2 regions of the Mesorhizobium cantuariense genome follow, and region 2 is predicted to be linked to the other one. Evidence: riboswitches for the same ligand, from Rfam matches in the RefSeq annotation. Region 2 holds a riboswitch; the other holds the start of a gene.

Region 1 (7,250 bases), 1.9 Mb from region 2:
GGGAGACAAACGAGCTGAGCAGCACCTGAAGTGCGGGATTGTCATCGAACCAGGCCAGGGTCCGTTCAAGCCGGTGCGGCAGGTAGACGTCGTCGGAATCGAGGAATGTCACGACGGGCGCCCGCGCCCGCTCGATGCCGGCATTCCTGGCGGCGTTGGCGCCTCGCCATTTGGCGCCGACATAGATCAGCCGCGGGTCGCGAATGCGGGCGAGCGCGGCTTCGGTCCCGTCGGTCGAGCCATCGTCGACGACAATATGCTCGAGCCGCGACATGCCCTGGGACAGCACGCTTTCCACAGCGCGCAACACCGTCTCACGCCGATTGTGGGTCGGCGTTATGACCGTGATGAGAGGTGTTGGTTCGATGATCCCGGCCATGTCGTGTCAGCCGTTTCCCGCGCTCGGTTGCGCGTCTATCCAAGGCTTTTCGATTTTCAGAACGGTCGGATGGATTGGCCTTCCCCTTCCATGACACCTCTTCATAGTGGACGCGACGCTACAAAAAACAGATGCCCATGTCACCCACGTGCCGCTACTCAACCCGCGCGAGATAACGAATTCCCATTGTTAGCGTTCCAATTGCAACAGCTTGCCGGACAGAACGCCTGCGAATCACCATGGAACGGTCCATCATGCCTAGATAACATGAATCCCATTACCTCGGGCGTAATCGCTTCGCGCTCGGCGTTCGGCCAAATTGCCCTTGCGAAGCCGGCAACCCGGCTTCGATGACAAGGGAGCACAGTCATGACCGCTTACGCCGTTGCCCATATGCGCCAGGCCACGATGGGTCCGCGGATCGTCGAATACCTGCACAAGATCGATGCCACGCTGGAGCCTTTCGGCGGCCGTTTTCTGGTCCATGGCGGCGATGTGGAGGTGATCGAGAACAATTGGCATGGCCATCTGATCATCATCGAATTTCCCGACAGGCAGCATGTGCATGGCTGGTACAATTCGCCCGCCTACCAGGCGATACTGGCGCTGCGCACGGACAATTCGGAGGCCGATGTGGTGTTCGCTGACGGCGTCGAACATCCGCACAAGGCCACGGATCTTCTGAAATAACGGGGGCTATTGCCGTTTCAGCAAGAACACTGCCTGCTGGCCGAAGAAGTTCCAGAACCACCACGGCATCGACAGGCCGATCTTCTGGCCGTTGGCGTCGAGGGCGGTTGCCTTCTCGACTGTCGCGCCGAGCTCGTCGCACAGATTGACGAAGTCGCGGATGGTGCAGAAATGGATGTTGGGCGTGTCGTACCAGGAATAGGGCAGGTCCTTGGTCACCGGCATGCGGCCGTTGAGGAACAGCGACAGGCGCACCCGCCAATGGCCGAAATTGGGGAAGGATACGATGGCGCGGTTGCCGATCCTGAGCAGTTCGTCGAGAACCAGCTTCGGGTTGCGGGTGGCCTGCAGCGTCTGCGACAGGACGACGAAGTCAAAGCCTTTGTCGGGATAGAATTCGAGATCCTTGTCGGCATCGCCCTGGATAACCGAAAGGCCGCGCGCCACGCATTCGTTGACGCCGCGCTGCGACAGCTCGAGTCCACGGCCGTCGACCTGCTTGGTGTCCTGCAGCAATTCGAGCAGCGAGCCGTCGCCCGAACCGACGTCGAGCACACGCGACTGCGGCGGAATGAGGTTGGCGACGACCTCGAGGTCGACGCGTTGGCTGCCGTTGACGCTCATGATGCGAGCCCCCTGGCGCGCGCCGCCGAGCCGATGAAGCCATTGATGGCGGCAAACAGTTCCGGCTCGTCGAGCAGGAAGGCATCGTGGCCACGGTCGGTCTCGATCTCGACGAAGGATACCGATGCGCCGGCCGCGTTGAGCGCATGCACGATCGAGCGGCTCTCCTCGGTCGGAAACAGCCAGTCCGAGGTGAAGGACACCAGGCAGAAGCGAGTTTTGGTGCCGGCAAAAGCGTCGGCCAACCGGCCACCATGGTCGGCGGCGAGGTCGAAATAGTCCATCGACCGTGTCATGTAGAGGTAGGAATTGGCGTCGAAGCGATCGACGAAGGTCATGCCCTGGTGGCGCAGATAGCTTTCGATCTGGAAGTCGGCGTCGAAGCCGAAGGTCAGCGCTTCGCGATCCTGCAAATTGCGGCCGAACTTTCTGTGCAGAGCGGCTTCCGACAGATAGGTGATGTGGGCGGCCATGCGCGCCACCGCCAAGCCCTTTTCCGGGCGTTTGCCGTGCTCGAAATATTTGCCGCCATGCCAGTCCGGATCGGCCATGACAGCCTGCCGGCCGACCTCGTGGAAGGCGATGTTCTGCGAGGAATGGCGTGCGCCGGTGGCGATCGGCAGCGCCGAGAAGACGCGCTCCGGATAACTCGACGCCCATTCCAGCACCTGCATGCCGCCCATTGAGCCGCCGAGCACGCAGAACAGTTTTTCGATGCCGAAATGGTCGATCAGCATCTGTTGCGCCCGCACCATGTCGCGGATGGTGATGATCGGCAGGTCGAGCCCATAGGGCTTGCCGGTGGTGGGGTTGGTCGAGGCCGGTCCGGTGGACCCAAGACAACCGCCGATGACGTTGGAGCAGATGACGAAGAAGCGGCTGGTGTCGATGATCTTGCCGGGGCCGATCAGCACTTCCCACCAGCCCGGCTTGCCGGTCACCGGATTGGTGCTGGCGACGTGCTGGTCTCCGGTCAGTGCGTGGCAGACGAGGATGGCGTTGGAACGGGCATCGTTCAGCGTGCCATAGGTCTGGTAGGCGATCTGGAACGGCGACAGCAGCGTGCCGGCGTCCAGCTTGAGCGGCTTGTCAGACCCGAAACGCAAAACCGGGCTCGACGGCTGGTCGGCCTCGTTGTTGGTTTTGCGGGCGCGCAGAACGGCCATGACATCCATCTCACACTTTGAATCCACGGCACCGCGCTTTTCGAAAATCGATGCCAATGTGGTGTCCGGCCGGCGCGGACAACAAAAAACCGGCATTGCAGTCGCAAAGCCGGTTACAGGATGCAAACGGCCCTTTAGCAAGTTGTTTAACGTGGCTGCAAGCCGACCGGCCAAATCACCACGGAAGTTCGCACCTCTTCTAGGACTGTGGCGCGCTGGCGTCAACGGCCAGCCTTGGTGCGGAGACTGTCACCTCTCGACATTGCGGGCCACGGCTTGTATTTCCGCTGCGGCTTCCCTCAGGAAGCGTTCTCGACGGATTTTGCGACATGAGCCAGACACCGGACAAGGCACGTCCAACCCCGCGCGCGGGCATCATGGACATCGACGCCTATGTGCCGGGCAAGAGCATAGCGCCTGCCGGCGTCGCCAAGGTCTACAAGCTGTCATCGAACGAGAATCCGCTTGGACCCTCGCCGAAGGCGATCGAAGCCGCGCGTGAGATTGCCGGCAAGCTCGACATCTATCCCGACGGCACCGCCAGGCGGCTGCGCGAAGCGATCGCCGAGGTGCATGGCCTCAACCCGCAGAACATCATCTGTTCCAATGGCTCCGACGAGATCCTCGGCCTGCTGGCGCAGACCTATCTGGCGCCCGGCGACGAGGCTGTCATCACCGAACACGCCTTCATGGTGTACAAGATTTACATCCAGTCGGCGGGTGCCGTTCCGGTGACGATCAAGGAAAGAGACGAGCGCGCCGACATCGACGCCATCCTGGCCGCCGTCACGCCGCGCACGAAGATCGTGTTCCTCGCCAATCCCAACAACCCGACCGGCACCTATGTGCCGTTCCAGGAGGTGCGCCGGCTACATGCCGGTCTGCCCAGGCACGTGCTTCTGGTGCTCGACGCGGCCTATGCCGAATATGTCCGCCGCAATGATTATGAAGCCGGCATCGAACTGGTCGGTGGCGCTGAGAATGTGGTGATGACCCGAACCTTCTCCAAGATCGGCCTTGGCGGGGCGCGGATCGGCTGGATGTATGCGCCGATGCACATCGTCGACGCCATCAACCGCGTGCGCGGACCCTTCAACGTCAATGCAACGGCGATCGAGGCCGGCATCGCCGCGATCCGCGACCGCGCCCATGTCGAGCGCAGCGTCGCGCACAACGAGACCTGGCTGGCCTGGCTGAGTGAGGAATTCACAAAGCTTGGGCTGCGGGTAACGCCGAGCGTCGGCAATTTCATCCTCGTTCACTTTCCCGAGGACGAGAAATATTCCGCAGCGGCGGCGGACGACTATCTGACGGCGCGCGGCTATATATTGCGGCGCGTTTCCGGCTACGGCTTTCCCAACGCGCTGCGCATGACCGTCGGCACCGAAGAGGCCAATCGCGGCGTTGTCGCCGCTCTCACGACATTCCTGAAAAGCTAGAACGCCATGACATCACCGATGTTTGAAAAGATCGCGCTGGTCGGCATCGGCCTGATCGGCTCGTCGCTGGCCCGCGTCATCCGCCGCGAGGGCCTGGCTGGTCACGTCGCCATCTCGACCCGCAGTGCCGCGACGCTGGCGCGGGCGGAAGAGCTTGGGCTGGGTGATAGCTACACGACCGATGCGAGAGAAGCGGTCCGCGATGCGGATTTGGTCATCGTCTCGGTGCCGGTCGGCTCGTCCGGCGCGGTCGCCGAGGAAATCGCGCCGGCGCTGAAGCCGGGGGCGATCCTCACCGATGTCGGCTCGACCAAGGCATCCGTGATCGCGCAGATGCAGCCTTATGTGCCAGCCGGCGTCCATTTCATTCCCGGCCACCCGCTGGCGGGCACGGAAAAATCTGGCCCCGATGCCGGTTTCGCCGATCTGTTCGACAATCGCTGGTGCATCTTCACGCCGGTGCCCGACACCGACCCAGACGCGCTGGAACGGCTGTCGGAGTTCTGGCGCCGCTGCGGCGCCAACATCGACACGATGGACCCGCAACATCACGACATGACGCTGGCCATCGTCTCGCACCTGCCGCACATCATCGCCTACAACATCGTCGGCACCGCCGATGATCTGCAGTCGGTGACCAAGTCCGAAGTGATCAAATATTCGGCTTCCGGTTTCCGCGACTTCACACGTCTTGCCGCTTCCGACCCGACAATGTGGCGCGATGTCTGCCTGCACAACAAGGACGCCATCCTCGAAATGCTGGCGCGGTTCTCGGAAGATCTGGCGTCGCTGCAACGCGCGATCCGCTGGGGCGACGGCGAAAAACTCTTCGACCTGTTCACCCGCACCCGCGCCGTGCGCCGCTCGATCATCGAGGCCGGCCAGGACATCGACGTGCCCGATTTTGGCCGCCAGGCGGTCGAACACCCTAAAGGGAGCTGATATTCAGGTGAGGCCGGCCAAGTACGCTCCGCTCCGGTTCTCGGTATCAGCCATTTTCGACTCGGCCTGACCTGAATCTCAGCTCCCTTAGCCTTGTTGGGATGTTGGCCAGGTCGCGGCGACCATGGCCAGCGTCTCGGCGCGGTCCGGGGCACCCAGCCTGCCGCCGAAACGCAGGCATTTGAGCGCGGCGGCCGCACTGGCAAAGCGCAAAGCCTGCTCGACCGGCATGGCTTCCGCCAGCCCGACGGCGAAGGCGCCGTGAAAGACATCGCCGGCGGCCAGTGTGTCGACCGCCTTGATTTTCGGTGCCGCGACATGGCGCACACAGCCTGCGGAACGGTCGTGCCACCAACTGCCCGCCGCGCCGCCGGTCACCGCGACAAAGGCGTCGGTGCGGCTGGCGAGATCGGCGCAAGCCGTTTCCGGATCGAGCGCCTGGCCGCAGACAATGCGCGCCGCCGGCTCCGAAGCGACGATGTGCGTGGCGAGCGGCAACAGCCGTTCCAGGACCTCCAGTGGCGCGGTGTCGGCATCGAGGATCGCCGGCCGGCCAATGGCGCGCGCGGCCTTCAGGGCAAGTGCTGCCGCACCTGACCAGCGGACATCGACCAGTACGGCGTCGAATGCCATGAGGTCGGCGACCGGCAAGGCTTCGGGATCGGCCTGGGCAAGCCTGTCATAGAACGGCACGATGATGCGCTCGCCATGCGCGTCGACCAGGATCGAGGCCAGCGCCGAGCGGGCGCCTCTGACGCGGCGCACAAAGGTGCAATCGACGCCTTCGGCCTCGACGCCGGCGATGAGCTGGTCGGCGATGGCATCGTCGCCGGCACTCGCCCACAGCGATACCTCGGCGCCCAGGCGGTGGGCGGCGCAGGCCGCGCTCGTGGCCATGCCCGAGGCGATCTGGACGCCGTCGGAGGCGATGAACTTGCCCTGATGCACGGGCAGTGTCTCGACACGCAGGATCGTGTCCAGCGTCAGCGCGCCAACACTCAGCAGCTTCACGGGTCTTGCCATGGCAGCGCTATTCCACCGGCTTGATCTTGCCCAGCGGAATGAAGCCGAGCGAAGCCTTGCCCTTGACCACCTTCAGCGGCATCGACGGTTCGCTACCGAGCACTGCCAGGGCAGCAAAGCCCTGCTCGATCTGGCTTTTCTGCTCGGGTATGGCGGCGCCGAGGATGGCCGCCACGGCCTTCGGGTCCTTCAGCCTGATCATCAGATCGGCGTTGATCAGGCCTTCCGCGTCGACCGACAGCGGTCCCGAAACAGTGATGCGCGCCGTCCCTGACGACAGGTCGAGGTTGCGGATTTCGACCACCTGGCCGCGCAGGCTCTTCACCTGCGTGCCGATCAGCGCGACGCCGTTCTTCAGCGTGACGTCGCCGCTGGCATCGAGCGCCGGCAACACGCGTCCGCCGATCGCACCGGGATCGATCTCGAGATCGCCAAAGCTGCCGACATAGTCGATATCTCCGCCATTCGGCTGCAATTGACCTGATGCCTTGCCGGCGCTGAACAGTTGCACCGGATCGGTGTCGTCGGCCGGATCGGTCTGGCCGGACAGGCCCTCTGCCTGCAGAGAAATCCGCTGCGGCAACGGCCACCATAGTTTGACGTTGGCCTGCAGATTGTCCCAGTCGATCCACAGCGGCACCATGTCCGGAACGGAGGTCCTGAGCGGACCGCGGAGATTGGCAACCGGTGACAAGGGTTGGATGATCTGGGCGGCTGCGTTGAAGCTGCCGGCCGAAGCGGCGATGTTCCTGGCATCGTCCTCGTAGGCCAGGTTGTCGCAGGAGACGGTAAAGCTCAGCGGATAGCCGCTGACCTGGAGGTTGGCGCAGCCGGCCTCGACGCCATTCTTGTTGAGCGTGGCGACCGCCTTGTCTGCTTCGCTCCTGACCCGGTCGGCCAGATAGAACCAGCCGCCGCTGTAGATGGCAAACAGCATGACGACGAACGCGGCAAGCCAGAACAGGCGGCGACGGTTACTCGGCTGGC
Region 2 (7,250 bases):
CTGGCGCAGTTCCTGCCGCAGTCGCCCGAGCGCATGCGCGTGCCGGATCTGCCGGGTGGCGATGGCGATCCGCGCGAGGAGATCCACGATCCGGCCGACAATTCCTGGCAGGAGTTGCTGGCGCTGCTCGGCACGATCGAACCGACCGAACTGATCGACCCGACGATCGGTGCCGAGCGGCTGCTTTACAGGCTGTTCCACGAGCATGGCGTGCGCGTCTTCGGCGGCGTTCCGGTCGCCGACCAGTGCTCGTGCTCCAAGGACAAGATCCGCGGCATCCTCGAGGGTTTTTCCGCGCAGGAGATCAAGGACAGCACCGAGGATGGCGGCATCCACGTCGCCTGCGAATTCTGCTCGAAGCAATATGACTTCGATCCGGCGGAATTCGCGGCTCAGTAAAGAAAGACACGCCTCACCGGCCGCTTCGCGGCCGGTGAGGCGAAACTAATTCACCGTCCGCCGTGTCCCCGGCAGGTCGAGTGAAAATGCGGGAATGGCGATGTCGAACGTCTCGCCCCGCTTGTTGCGCATCGTGTAGTGCCCGACCATGATGCCGGACGGTGTCGAGAGCGGGCAACCGGATGTGTATTGGTAGCTGTCGCCGGGATTGAGTTCGGGCTGGTCGCCGACGACGCCGGGGCCGCGTACCTCCTCGACCCGGCCGGTGCCGTCGGTGATGTGCCAATAGCGCGACAACAGCTGCACGAAATCGTCCGACTGATTGTCGATCGTTATCTGATAGCCCCAGACATAGCGGTTCTCGGCCGGATCCGAGCGGTCCTCCAGATAGAACGGCCTGACCTGAACTTCGATGTTGCGCGTGACGGCGCTATACATAAGCGGCTCCAAAACAATCCGGCAACTTTCGGCGCTCAATGCGAGCTGGTCAACGGTGCGCGTCCTGTTCGTTGCCGACTGAACGGCAGGTGCGGGCAAAGAATGTCATTTAAGTGACACATGACAATGATGGTGTGCGCCGATCAGTGCCGCGCGACTCGGGCGCTCTGCCGAACTGTTGAAATCGGTCGTCATATGGACCGATTTTTCTGGAGTGACCGGATCTCGATGGAACTCACTCTCATAGCCGCCACGCTTTCAGCTGCTCTCATCCTCTCAAATCTTGCCAGCATCGTGCTTGCCGCTTCGCGTCTGAAACGGCGCCGCACCATTCCCCCGTCGGCCGGCAAGCCGCGGCCGGTGTCGATCGTCGTGCCTTCGCGTGGCGTCGAGCCGTTCACGCACGAGACGCTGGAGCGCGCCTTCTCGCTCGACTGGCCGCGCTACGAGCTGATCTTCTGCGTCGCCCATGCCGACGATCCGGTGGTCAAACTGATAAACAGGGCGATTGCCCTGTTTCCGAAAGTGCCGGCCCGGCTGCTGGTTGGCGACGACCGCATCAGCGCCAATCCGAAACTCAACAATTGCGTCAAGGGCTGGGAAGCGGCGCGGCACAATTGGGTTGTTCTGGCCGATTCCAACGTGTTGATGCCGAGAGATTACGTCCAGCACCTGATGGCTGCATGGAGGCCCGACACCGGCCTTGTCTGCTCGACGCCGATCGGTTCGCGGCCAGCCGGCTTCTGGGCCGAGGTCGAATGCGCTTTCCTCAACACGCTGCAGGCACGCTGGCAATATGCCGGCGAGGCGCTTGGCCTCGGCTTTGCCCAGGGCAAGAGCATGCTCTGGAACAAGCCGATGCTCGACGCCAATGGCGGCATCCGCGCGCTTGCAGCCGAGATCGCCGAGGACGCCGCCGCGACCAAGCTGGTCAATGGCCTCGGCCTGCGCGTCAATCTCGTCGCCGCGCCCTTCGAGCAGCCGCTCGGCCGGCGCACCTTTGACGAGATCTGGTCACGTCAGGCCCGCTGGGCACGCCTGCGCCGCGTCACCTTTCCGCTGTTCTTCGCGCCTGAAATCCTGACCGGCGCGGTGGTGCCGCTGGTGCTTGCGTTGATTGCGGCGGCAAGCGCCGGCGTCAGTCTCTGGGCAACCGCCATCGCCGTGCTGGCGGCCTTCTATCTTCCGGAATGCGCCCTGGCCTGGTTCAAGGGCTGGTACCTGTCGCCGCGCATGGTCGCGGCGATCATGGTGCGCGACCTGATGCTGCCGACGATGTGGGCGCGCGGCTGGCTCGGCGGCGCCGTCGACTGGCGCGGCAATGCGATGACCATTGGCACCAAGGCGGCCGAACTGGAAGAGACGCCTTCCGGCGCTTGAAAAGCCCTCTTATTTGGCCTTCAGCGCCTGTGCGATATCCTCTAGCAGATCGTCGGTGTCCTCCAGGCCGACCGACAGTCTGAGCGTGCCCGGCCCGATGCCGAGCTCGGCGCGGGCCTCGTCACTCAGATTCTTGTGCGTCGTCGTCGCCGGGTGGGTGATCAGGCTTTTGGCATCGCCGAGATTGTTGGAGATCAAGACGATTTCAAGCGCGTTCTGCAAGGCGAAGGCCGCGTGCTTGCCGCCCTTGACGTCGAGGCAGATCAGCGTCGAGCCGCCCGACATCTGCTTCTTGACGATATCGGCCTGCGGATGGTCGGCCCGCCCGGGATAGATGACGCGGGCGATTTCCGGCCGTTCGGCCAGGAAATCCGCGATCCGGCCTGCGCTTTCCGTCTGCTGGCGCACGCGCAGCGGCAGCGTCTCCAGGCCCTTCAGCAGCGTCCAGGCGTTGAACGGCGACAGGCTCGGACCGGTGTGGCGGAAATAGTCGTGCAGGTTCTCGTCGATCCATTTCTTGTCCGACAGGATGACGCCGCCGAGGCATCGTCCCTGGCCGTCAATATGCTTGGTCGCCGAATAGACGACGATATGGGCGCCGAGCTGCAAAGGCTTCTGCTGCAAAGGCGTGGCGAAGACATTGTCGACGATCAGTCGCGCCCCGATCGAATTGGCAAGTGAGGCAACCGCAGCGATGTCGACCACTTCCAGCGTCGGATTGGTCGGGCTTTCCAGGAAGAACAGCTTGGTGTTCGGCTTGACCGCCTTTTCCCAGTTGGCGATGTCGGTGCCGTCGACCAGCGTTGCCTCGATGCCGTATTTCGGCGCCAGCGTCTCGACCACCCAGCGGCACGAACCGAACAGCGCGCGCGCCGCCACGATATGGTCGCCGGCCTTGGCGCTGCACAGAAGGGCAGCCGTCACCGCGGCCATGCCGGAGGCGGTGGCGCGAGCGTCTTCCGCACCTTCGAGCGCGCACATGCGCTTCTCGAACATGTCGACGGTCGGATTGGCGTAGCGCGAATAGATGAAACCCGGCTCCTCGCCCTTGAAACGGGCTTCGGCGGCCTGCGCCGTTTCGTAGACATAGCCCTGGGTCAGGTAAATCGCTTCCGACGTTTCGCCGAAGCCGGAACGCAGCGTTCCGCTGTGCACGAGTGCCGTCTGAGGCTTCCAGTTGCGCTTCTTGGTGCTCATCGCTCTTCTTCCAGACACAAAAAAACCGGCCGCGAAAGTCGCAACCGGTCCATACGGCCTTGCGGCCCGACGGTCCTTTAGCGACTTGTTTAACGTGGCTGCAAGCCGACCGGCCAAATCACCACGGGATAACGACCCTTTAGACCCGCGCCACGCTTGCGTCAATTGCCGGCTTCATTAAGAGGTTTGTACCAACGGTCTTGGAGCGACCCAGCTTTGCGGCAGACAGGCATTCTTCCCGATCAGGACATATCGGCGCTGTTCCAGTCCGGCGCGCTGAAGTCGACGCGCGCGCTTGACGCCGACCAGATCCAGCCGGCCAGTCTTGATCTCAGGCTCGGCGATAAGGCTTGGCGGGTGCGTGCCTCCTTCCTGCCAGGTCCCAACCACAAGGTTTCGGAAAAGCTCGATCGGCTGCAGTTGCACGAGATCAATCTTGCCGAGGGCGCGGTGCTGGAGACCGGCTGCGTCTATATCGTGCCCTTGCTTGAAAGCCTGGCATTGCCGGCTGACATTTCGGCCTCGGCCAATCCGAAGAGCTCGACCGGGCGGCTCGATATCTTCACCCGTGTCATGACCGATCGCGGCCACGAGTTCGACAAGATCGCCGCCGGCTATCATGGCCCGCTCTATCTGGAGGTCAGCCCGCGCACGTTCCCGATCGTCGCGCGCACCGGTTCGCGTCTGTCGCAGATACGTTTCCGCACCGGCAATGCGCTGCTCTCGGAAGCCGAGCTGCACGACCTGCATCGCGCGCAGATGCTGGTCGCCACCGAGCCGCCGAACATTTCCGGCGGCGGCATAGCGCTGTCGATCGACCTCAACGGCGATCAGAACGGCCTGGTCGGCTATCGCGGCAAGCATCACACCGGTCTCGTCGATGTCGACAAGCGCGCGGCACAGGAGGTCGTCGACTTCTGGGAGCCGATCCACAAGAGCGGTGCCGGCGAACTGGTGCTCGATCCCGATGAATTCTACATCCTCGTCAGCCAGGAGGCGGTGCATGTGCCGCCGCTCTACGCCGCCGAGATGACGCCCTTCGATCCGCTGGTCGGTGAGTTCCGCGTCCACTATGCCGGTTTTTTCGATCCGGGCTTCGGCCATTCCGCGTCCGGTGGTACCGGCAGCCGGGCTGTGCTCGAAGTGCGCAGCCACGAAGTGCCGTTCATCCTCGACCATGGCCAGATTGTCGGCCGGCTGGTCTATGAGCACATGCTGAAGCGGCCGCAGGCGCTCTACGGCACCGATCTCGGCTCCAACTACCAGGCGCAGGGCCTGAAGCTGTCCAAGCATTTCCGCCCGGCGCGCTAAGCGCCTATCACCGTCAGGCAAAATACTTGCCTGCGCTGGCTCGCTATGCTTGGCTGCCTTGCTGGTCGTCAAGATGCCGGCGTTCAAGGGGAACCAAGAAAATGCAGATTTCGAAATGGATCATGTCGGCAGCGGGAGCTGCCATGCTGGTGATGGCGGCCGGCTCGCTGTCGCAGGCGCAGGAGAAGATCAAGATCGGCACCGAGGGCGCCTATCCGCCGTTCAACACCATTACGGCTGACGGCAAGGTCGAAGGCTTCGACATCGACATCGCCAACGCACTATGCGCGCAGATGAAGGTCGAGTGCGAGATCGTCACCCAGGACTGGGACGGCATCATCCCCGCTTTGCAGGCCAAGAAATTCGACGCCATCATCGCCTCGATGAGCATCACCGAGGAGCGCAAGAAGCAGGTCGCCTTCACCAACAAATATTATACGACACCGCTCGCTTTGGTGGCGCCGAAGGACAGCGATCTCACCTCGACCGAACCGGCAGCACTTGCGGGCAAGACGGTCGGCGCCCAGGCCTCGACCACGCAGGCCGACTATGCCCAGAATGAATATGGCAAGGCGGGCGCGGAGGCAAAACTCTATCCGACCCAGGAAGAGGCGATCACCGACCTGACGAACGGCCGTCTCGACGCCGTACTTTCCGATAAGTTCGTGCTGATGGACTGGTTGAAGAAGGCAAGCGACGGCTGCTGCAAGCTGGTTGGCGACGTCAAGGGTACGGAAACGCAAGCCGGCATTGCCGTCCGCCTGGAAGACACCGCACTGCGCGACAAGCTCAACGCGGCCATCGACGCCATTGTCGCCGACGGCACCTACAAGAAGATCCAGGCCAAGTATTTCGACTTCGATATCTATTGAGGTTGAAGCTGCCAATCTCCCTCCTTGAGGGGGAGATGGCCGGCAGGCCAGAGGGGGTCGCTGCGCGTAGATCGCCAACGCCCATTCCGCCACCGTAGAAGGGGTTGGCGATCCATGTGAGACGACCCCCTCTGTCGCCTTCGGCGACATCTCCCCCACAAGGGCATATGCGCTAAGATAGCTTCGGCATGGACTGAAATTTGCGCTTTCGTGGTGGCTCACGCCATCGATGTCGCAAGGCATGGAGATTTTGGCGCAGGGCTGCCAAGGGAGGTTGAGCAAAGATCGCTGCGATCAGAGAGGCGACGATCTGGCGGGTGGCGCGCCACAGCAGCGGGCGCCCGTCGCTCAAGGGGGAGAGACACCCAACTCCTGCGAAAGGGGTTCGGTCACAAGCGCGATGAGGAAGTGGGCAAGAATCCAAGGCTTTGCGATCCTTGGGTCTTTGGCTGGAGGCGCGCGCAGTCCGATCAGGCTCTTCAGACGCTTGAAGGCGAGCTCGATGCGCCAGCGCATGCGATAGAGCTTGAGAACTGTGCCGGAGGGAAACTCCTCCTGGTCAAGCGAGGTCACAAGGATGACAAAGCCGGCGGCAATCAGCGTCTCCGGTTGAACCTGCTTGCCCTTGGCCTTGGCTTCCTTGTTGATTTTGCGCCGCGCTTCTTGTGTCGCAGCCTCGGATTTGCGCAAGGCGATCAGGCGCATCTTCAGGGGCTCGCCCTTCTTGAGGCCCAGCCAGACAGGCGTTTCGATGACCTCCTCCCGGCAGCTCTTCAGGTGGCCGATGAGATCGAACGCCTTGCCGTTGGCGTCGAGCCATCGCACATTCTTCCACGGCGCGCGCACGACAACGTCGCCGTCTTGCGCCATGACCTTTGCGATCCGCTCGGCCTGCAGATAGGCGCGGTCGCCGATGCGGATCTCGCCCGGCACCACCGGCACGCGGTCGATCAGCTCGGCCTCGCTCTGGTCGGTGATCTCGAGGAAATCGAACTGCTCGCGCTCAAGATCGAAGGCGCAGTGCATACGCCAAAGGCCATTGTTCTTCTTCTCATGCACACCCGCCTTGGCAACCGATGTCGCATCGAGGATGCGGATCAGCCGGCCCTTAGGCAAGCCTTCCTCCTCGCGCTTCAAAAGGTGCCCGATCAACTGCTGCAGCCACGGCCCTGCATTGCGCAGCCGGCCGAGCAACGCCACGTCCGAGATGTCGGCGATCCCGCTTGCCGCCGCCCAGGCCACGACGCCCCGCATGCCCACCTTGCCAAGGCAGTAAGCCAGTGTCAGGCGCAACAGATCAGTAGCCGACCTGACGCCCCGCGGCCGCAGAAACGCCTTCGTCTCGCGGGCACTCCCTGCAATCAACTCTTCACCGCCGAGGAGCTCAATCGTCTCGGCCCAGCCGTCATCTACAAGCGATTCGTGAGTCATCGCAGCGTAGAATCACAACCGATTCCCCACTGCAACACCTATCTTAGCGCATATGCCCTCAAGGGGGGGAGATCACGACCTCAAAGCGCCTTCACCGCCACCTGCACCGGCTGCTCGATCTCGAGCGGATTGCGCAGCGGCAGGCCGAAATCCTTGGCTTCGATCTCGAACACGTCGCCGGCCTCGGTCTTGATGCCGTCGGCGAAGGACAGCGTCGCCGTA

The links. Region 2 has a riboswitch for S-adenosylmethionine ahead of ACFOJ9_RS38115 (O-succinylhomoserine sulfhydrylase). Riboswitches for the same ligand answer to the same signal wherever they lie in the genome.
Region 1: another riboswitch for S-adenosylmethionine. It lies ahead of metX (homoserine O-acetyltransferase MetX); the one in region 2 lies ahead of ACFOJ9_RS38115 (O-succinylhomoserine sulfhydrylase).

Annotation. Positions count from the first base shown of each region.
Region 1 covers NZ_JBHRVD010000001.1:5,903,210-5,910,459, reverse strand. Annotated here, with positions in the region: gene ACFOJ9_RS28810 (glycosyltransferase family 2 protein) at 1-379, opposite strand, end outside; gene ACFOJ9_RS28805 (DUF1330 domain-containing protein) at 749-1,069, shown strand; gene metW (methionine biosynthesis protein MetW) at 1,076-1,693, opposite strand; gene metX (homoserine O-acetyltransferase MetX) at 1,690-2,859, opposite strand; SAM riboswitch at 2,974-3,051, opposite strand; gene hisC (histidinol-phosphate transaminase) at 3,189-4,298, shown strand; gene ACFOJ9_RS28785 (prephenate/arogenate dehydrogenase family protein) at 4,305-5,240, shown strand; gene ACFOJ9_RS28780 (sugar kinase) at 5,328-6,263, opposite strand; gene ACFOJ9_RS28775 (DUF2125 domain-containing protein) at 6,271-7,250, opposite strand, start outside.
Region 2 covers NZ_JBHRVD010000001.1:7,832,037-7,839,286, forward strand. Annotated here, with positions in the region: gene ACFOJ9_RS38100 (Hsp33 family molecular chaperone) at 1-399, shown strand, start outside; gene apaG (Co2+/Mg2+ efflux protein ApaG) at 445-837, opposite strand; gene ACFOJ9_RS38110 (ceramide glucosyltransferase) at 1,066-2,217, shown strand; gene ACFOJ9_RS38115 (O-succinylhomoserine sulfhydrylase) at 2,227-3,414, opposite strand; SAM riboswitch at 3,472-3,549, opposite strand; gene ACFOJ9_RS38120 (2'-deoxycytidine 5'-triphosphate deaminase) at 3,631-4,725, shown strand; gene ACFOJ9_RS38125 (ABC transporter substrate-binding protein) at 4,827-5,597, shown strand; gene ACFOJ9_RS38130 (transposase) at 5,946-7,028, opposite strand; gene araD1 (AraD1 family protein) at 7,109-7,250, opposite strand, start outside.